Regions from separate parts of the Streptococcus sp. 1643 genome, predicted to be linked through region 1. Evidence: predicted binding sites of a transcription regulator. Region 1 holds the regulator's gene; the other holds the start of a gene.

Region 1 (3,417 bases):
GAAATGATGATCATGTAACCAAGCTAGTCAAGGATGCCTGCGAACTGATGGGAATTGTTTTCTTGGACCATCTGATTGTCTCGCACTCGGATTACTTTAGTTACCGTGAAAAGACGGATCTGATTTAAGATTACACATGATCTTACTCAATCACTTTTAGAACATAGGAATCTACTTCTGCCATATTGATAACAGGAAGAGGTTTTATCGTGGGTACAAGTAAATTTTCTTGAAAGTAAAGACTTGAACGAAATTTACTTTTTAGTTTGGCATATGCCTTTTTACAAAATCGTTTTGCCTTTTTAGACATTTCTTTCAGCTGTTTTTCTTTTTCTTTTTGAGATAGTTTATCGAAATTCTCTTTATTCTTAGAAAAAGATTGGTAACTTTCCGCTGTTAAAAGTCTATAGAGATTAGAAAGATGAAAGCAAACCCTTATTTCTTTTTCATTGTTTGATAAGAAAAGATTAGCTTCCTTTTTCTTATAAGATATGAAAACATTAGCTTCTATATCTCTCAAAATCTCATAAGTAGAAGGTGTTTTAATTTCATTCATGATTTAATAACCTATTTATAAGTCCTAGAGTTCGTTAACAACATAGTCAAATAGCGTTTTATCTTTGGGGCGATTTTCAAATAGAAATTCAGGATGCCATTGAACACCAAGATAAGGAAAGCCATCCGTAGTTGTCACAGCCTCAATGATTCCATCTTTAGGATCATGTGCTACAACCTTAAGATTTGAAGCTAGATCTTTAATGCTTTGGTGGTGGAAGGAGTTGATGTGAGAGATTTCTCCATAGATTTCTCGGAGAATCGTATCAGGTTCCGTTACGAGACGTTGGGTCGTGTATTCGGCTGAACAGTCCTGCCAATGATCTTCGATATCTTGGTGAAGCGTGCCCCCCATAGCGACATTGAAAAGTTGAGTACCCCGACAAACAGAGAAAATTGGCTTCTTTTGTTTAATCGCTTCTTTGATAAGTGCTAGTTCAAAAATATCTCTTTGAAGGTGGTAGTCATCACTATCAATAGCCTTTGGTTCACCATAGTATTTTGGATCAACATTTTGCCCACCCGTTAGGATGAGCTTATCAATGATACTGATGTAATAGGCAGCCATTTCTTGATCACCAATCGGTAGGATGATTGGAATTCCGCCAGCGTCCTTGACTCCTTCAATAAAGCCCTTTGCTGCATAGCTCATCATGATGTCATCATCTGGATGAGCTTTTTCATTTCCTGTAATCCCAATAACTGGTTTTTTCATAAATGCTTTCGCTTTCTAATCCTCTTTACGCATAAAATAGAGGAGAGTTTGGAGTTCGCTTGTCAAATCGACATACTGAACGACCACATCTTTTGGGAGGTGAAGGTGAACAGGGGAAAAGCTGAGAATACCTTTTATACCTGCATCAACCAAAAGATTGGCAACTTCTTGTGATTGAACACTTGGAACTGTTAGGATAGCAGTTTTGACATCTGCTTCTTTGATTTTTTCTTTAATCTGTGAGATACCATAGATTGGAATCCCATCAGGTGTCTGGCTTCCAACTTCTGGATGGTCATCTAGGTCAAAGCCCATGATAATTTTCATCTTGTTACGCTCGTGGAAGCGGTAGTGGAGAAGGGCATGTCCCATATTTCCAATCCCAACCAGCATAACATTTGTAATTGAGTTATCATTTAGGAGATCAGCAAAAAAATTCATCAATTTTTTGACATCGTAACCAAAACCACGACGACCTAGTTCACCAAAATAGGAAAAATCCCGACGAACGGTCGCAGAATCGATACCGATAGCCTCTGCAATTTGCTTGGAGTTGGCACGTTCGATTTTTTCTGCATGAAATCTCTTGAAAATTCGGTAGTAAAGAGAGAGTCTTTTTGCTGTTGCTTTTGGAATAGCAGACTGTTTATCTTTCACAAAATCACAACCTTTCTATTCTTCTATTTTATAGAAACATTGTGAAAAAATCAACAAAAACAAGAAAAAACTAAGAAATTTCTTAGTTTTTATCTGAAAAATGAGCTTGCGATAGAAAACGGTAGAGATCGCCAACCAATCCTTGATAAATCACCATATCATTCAGCGTTAAGGAGCTGATTAGGAGAGTATCAGGTAGGGTCACACAGCCAGATAGAGATAACATGAGCTCTTCGTAATCCTTATATTCAAGTGTACGTTCTACGTGATAGTTATCTTGATAGGTAAGTCGATACATAGTCAATTATCTTTCTTCTTTAGTGAAGATACCGCGTTCTACAAGGCTGTCCATGAGGAAGTAGAATTTTTCCTGATGAATGTGGTGGTCTTCTGATTTAAAGATATTAACCAAACGAAGGCCAGACTTGTCAGTAATGTTGAGTTTAGCACCTGTAAGGTCTTTATTGATGATGATTTTTAGTTTGAAACCTTCACCACTGTTAGGTACTTTTTCAAGTAGACGAGTCAGTTCGTAGTTTCCAACCTTTGTTTCAAAGAAAGTATTATCTTTCAGTGTGAACTTTTTGACAGTAGGGCTAAGTGTGTAGTCGTAGCGGCAGTTTTGTAGTTTAATGGTTTTTTCGAATGCCATTAGATTAATCTCCAATAATATTTTTTAAGGTTTGTGCGAGTTGTTTCAGTTCTTCCTCAGTATTAAGAGGAGAGAGACTGATACGGACAGATTCTTTCAATCGATGTGAATCTGGTCCATAAAATGCTTTAAGCACATGACTGGTTTGCACAATACCAGCAGTACAAGCTGAACCGGTAGAAATTGAAATTCCTTCAAGGTCTAACCGAAGCAAGAGCAAATCATTTTTTTGACCAGGAAAGCCAATGTTGACAACATAAGGAAGCTGGTGTTGGCTTTCGTTGAGATAGTATTCTAGATTTGCAATCTCATCTAGAAAAGCAGATTTTAATCCCTCTAGTTTTTGGTAATGCTCAACTTGGTCATTTAAATCCTCTTTGAGAGCAGCGACCATACCTACAATAGCAGCGAGGTTTTCTGTTCCAGCCCGTTTCTTTTGTTCTTGGTCTCCACCGTGAAGGTAGGAATCAAAGTCCGCGGAAGAAGCGTAAAGAAATCCGACTCCTTTTGGTCCATGGAATTTATGGGCAGAAGCGCTGAGGAAATCAATTCCCAATTCCTCGGGATGGATAGGAATTTTTCCGATAGCTTGAACAGCATCTACATGATAAGCAACAGGATGGTCTTTTAAAATATGTCCAATCTCAGCGATAGGTAAGAGGCTACCTGTTTCATTATTAGCGTACATGGTGGAAACGAGAATGGTATCGTCACGTAAGGCTTCTTGAATTTGCTGGGCAGTTATTTCTTGATTTACTGGTTGGATGATAGTTGCTTCAAAACCAAAATGTTGCACCAGATAATCGATGGTCTCAAGTACAGAATGGTGTTCAATAGC
Region 2 (3,417 bases), 890 kb from region 1:
AAGAAACAAGCGCAAAAGCGTATGGAAAGTTTGAACAAGCTTCAAAAAGGATATGAAGTCATTACAATTGGTGGGCTTTACGGAACAGTGGATGAAGTAGATACTGAGAAAGGTACAATCGTACTGGATGTAGATGGGGTCTATTTGACCTTTGAATTGGCTGCAATTAAGACCGTTTTGCCACTCAAAGAAGCTGTGACACCAGAAGGAACAGTTGTTGACGAAGGCGGAGCAATCGAAGAATAAAACGGGACCTGTCACTCCCGTTTTTCTATGAGACGAGAGGAAAAGGGATGAAAAAAATAGTATTTGTTTGCCTAGGAAATATCTGCCGAAGCCCCATGGCAGAGTTTGTGATGAAGTCCATGACGAGCGATTACCACGTCGAGAGTCGGGCAACGTCATCATGGGAACATGGCAATCCGATTCATAAGGGAACGCAGAGGATGTTCCAGCAGTATCAGATCCCGTATGACAAAGACAAAACATCGCTTCAGATTGGCAGAGAGGACTTTGAATTGTTTGATTACATTATCGGTATGGATGCTTCAAACGTTTCAGATCTGCGTCACATGTGTCCTCAGGAACTACAGTACAAAATCTACTCTTTTGCATCTGAAAGTGTCCCAGATCCTTGGTATACAGGAGATTTTGAGGAAACCTATGCTCGTATCACAAGTGGATGTCAAAGCTGGCTAGATCGATTAGAAAAAGAGAGTAACAATGGAAAAGCTTAAACAATTTTATGAGAAGTGTAGAGTTTACCTAACTCGCCCTAGGTTAGAGCTCGTTGCAGTAGTTGTAATGGTACTCTGTGCTCTTTCGGTATTTCTGCTAAATACGCCTAAAAAGGGTGTCCTGACACTTGATGGTGGAGCTCTTGTTTATGATGGCACCTTGGTACGAGGGAAAATGAATGGTCAAGGAACCCTGACCTTTGAAAATGGAGACCAATATACAGGTGATTTCAATAATGGAGCCTTTAATGGAAAAGGGACTTTCCAATCAAAAGATGGCTGGAAATACGAAGGTGATTTTGTAAATGGTCAGGCTGAAGGTCAAGGGAAGTTGACTACAGAGCAAGAAGTTGTTTATGAAGGGACCTTTAAACAAGGCGTTTTTCAGCAAAAATAGTAGTCTCCAAGTTAGGAGACTATTTTTCAAAACCGGAAAGAAAACGCTTTCTTTTCTTAAATTCGATAAATAACTATCAACTAGAAAAACTTTGTGAAATAAAAAAATTTTTTCCATAATTTCACAATCGTCCAGACAAAACTCTATTGTATAGGGATATTGAGAAAAAAATCACAATCTTAGAAAAATTCTTTGTGAAATACTTATGAAACTGTTTACAAAGCATAAAAAAAGAGTTATAATAAACTTGTGAAAAAATTAACAAAGGATAACATCCTTAAAGGCTATGGAGGATAATATGGCTGATAAAAAAACAGTAACACCAGAGGAAAAACAACTTGCTGCTGAAAAGCATGTCGATGGTCTCGTGAAAAAAGCCTTGGTTGCGCTTGATGAAATGCGCAAGTTGAACCAAGAGCAAGTTGACTATATCGTAGCAAAAGCGTCTGTTGCAGCACTTGACGCGCACGGTATCCTTGCACAACACGCAGTTGAAGAAACTGGTCGTGGGGTATTTGAAGACAAGGCAACAAAAAACCTATTTGCCTGTGAACACGTAGTGAACAATATGCGTGGAGTTAAAACAGTTGGAGTTATCGAAGATGATCCAATTACAGGTTTGACAAAGATTGCGGAGCCTGTCGGGGTAATCTGTGGTGTCACTCCTACAACAAACCCAACTTCAACAGCGATTTTCAAATCATTGATTGCTTTGAAAACACGTAACCCAATCGTTTTCGCCTTCCACCCATCAGCTCAAGAATCTTCTGCTCATGCAGCACAAATCGTTCGTGATGCGGCGATCGCAGCAGGTGCTCCTGAAAACTGTGTTCAGTGGATTACAAAGCCATCTATGGAAGCAACTGGAGCGCTAATGAACCACGAAGGTGTTGCAACTATTCTTGCAACTGGTGGGAATGCTATGGTTAAAGCGGCATACTCATGTGGAAAACCAGCACTTGGGGTAGGTGCCGGAAACGTTCCTGCCTATGTAGAAAAATCTGCTGACCTTCGTCAAGCGGCTCATGACATCGTTATGTCTAAATCATTTGATAATGGGATGGTCTGTGCATCAGAACAAGCGGTTATCATTGATAAAGAAGTGTATGATGAATTTATAGAAGAATTCAAATCATATCACACTTACTTTGTAAACAAGAAAGAAAAAGCACTTCTTGAAGAATTCTGTTTCGGTGTGAAAGCTAACAGCAAAAACTGTGCAGGTGCTAAACTAAATGCAAACATCGTTGGTAAACAAGCAGCATGGATTGCTGAACAAGCAGGATTCAGCGTTCCAGAAGGAACAAACATCTTGGCTGCAGAATGTGCAGAAGTAGGACCGAAAGAACCATTGACTCGTGAAAAATTGTCACCAGTTATCGCTGTCCTAAAAGCTGAAGATACAGAAGATGGTCTTACAAAAGCTCGTCAAATGGTTGAGTTTAACGGACTTGGTCACTCAGCAGCCATCCATACAAAAGACGAAGCTCTTGCTAAACGCTTTGGTACAGAAATCAAAGCAATGCGTATTATCTGGAACTCTCCATCTACTTTCGGTGGTATCGGTGACGTATACAATGCCTTCATTCCATCATTGACACTTGGATGTGGTTCATATGGACACAACTCAGTCGGTGATAATGTGAGTGCGATCAACCTTCTAAACATCAAGAAAGTAGGGAAACGTAGAAATAATATGCAGTGGTTTAAAGTTCCTTCAAAAATTTACTTCGAACGCAATTCTATCCAATACCTTCAAACATGTGAAGATATTGAACGCGTTATGATTGTTACAGACAAATCTATCGAAAAGCTTGGCTTTGTTCAACGTGTTATCGATCAATTGAACGCACGTAGCAATCGTGTAACTATCCAAGTATTCTCAGATGTTGAACCAGATCCAGACATCACAACTGTAGAACGTGGTGCTGAAGTGATGAAAGCATTTGAACCAGATACAATCATCGCTCTTGGTGGTGGTTCTCCAATGGACGCGGCCAAAGTAATGTGGCTCTTCTACGAACAACCAGAAATCGACTTCCGTGACTTGGTTCAAAAATTCATGGACATCCGTAAACGTGCCTTCCGCTTCCCATCACTTGGTAAGAAAGCGAAGTACATCGGTATCCCAACAACTTCAGGTACAGGTTCAGAAGTAACACCATTTGCCGTTATCTCTGATAAGAAAAACAACCGCAAATACCCATTGGCTGACTACTCATTGACACCAACTATTGCCATTGTTGACCCTGCTTTGGTTGAGTCAGTTCCAGACTTCATCGC

The links. The regulator Rex, encoded in region 1, represses fermentation and respiration genes when NADH is low (regulators of the CRP and FNR family bind a similar motif). The targets are predictions, from matches to a motif close to TTGTGAANTANTTCACAA.
Region 2: adhE (bifunctional acetaldehyde-CoA/alcohol dehydrogenase) is a predicted target of Rex. The motif match lies at 1,382-1,399, and genes of this name have one in related genera.

The regions. Positions count from the first base shown of each region.
Region 1 is NZ_CP040231.1:1,052,196-1,055,612, reverse strand. Features, by position in the region: gene radC (DNA repair protein RadC) at 1-128, shown strand, start outside; gene FD735_RS05590 (hypothetical protein) at 143-556, opposite strand; gene FD735_RS05585 (gamma-glutamyl-gamma-aminobutyrate hydrolase family protein) at 581-1,270, opposite strand; gene FD735_RS05580 (redox-sensing transcriptional repressor Rex) at 1,286-1,927, opposite strand; gene FD735_RS05575 (DUF4649 family protein) at 2,010-2,225, opposite strand; gene FD735_RS05570 (DUF1831 domain-containing protein) at 2,232-2,579, opposite strand; gene FD735_RS05565 (cysteine desulfurase family protein) at 2,584-3,417, opposite strand, start outside.
Region 2 is NZ_CP040231.1:160,775-164,191, forward strand. Features, by position in the region: gene yajC (preprotein translocase subunit YajC) at 1-246, shown strand, start outside; gene FD735_RS00925 (low molecular weight protein-tyrosine-phosphatase) at 294-737, shown strand; gene FD735_RS00930 (MORN repeat-containing protein) at 724-1,134, shown strand; gene adhE (bifunctional acetaldehyde-CoA/alcohol dehydrogenase) at 1,433-3,417, shown strand, end outside.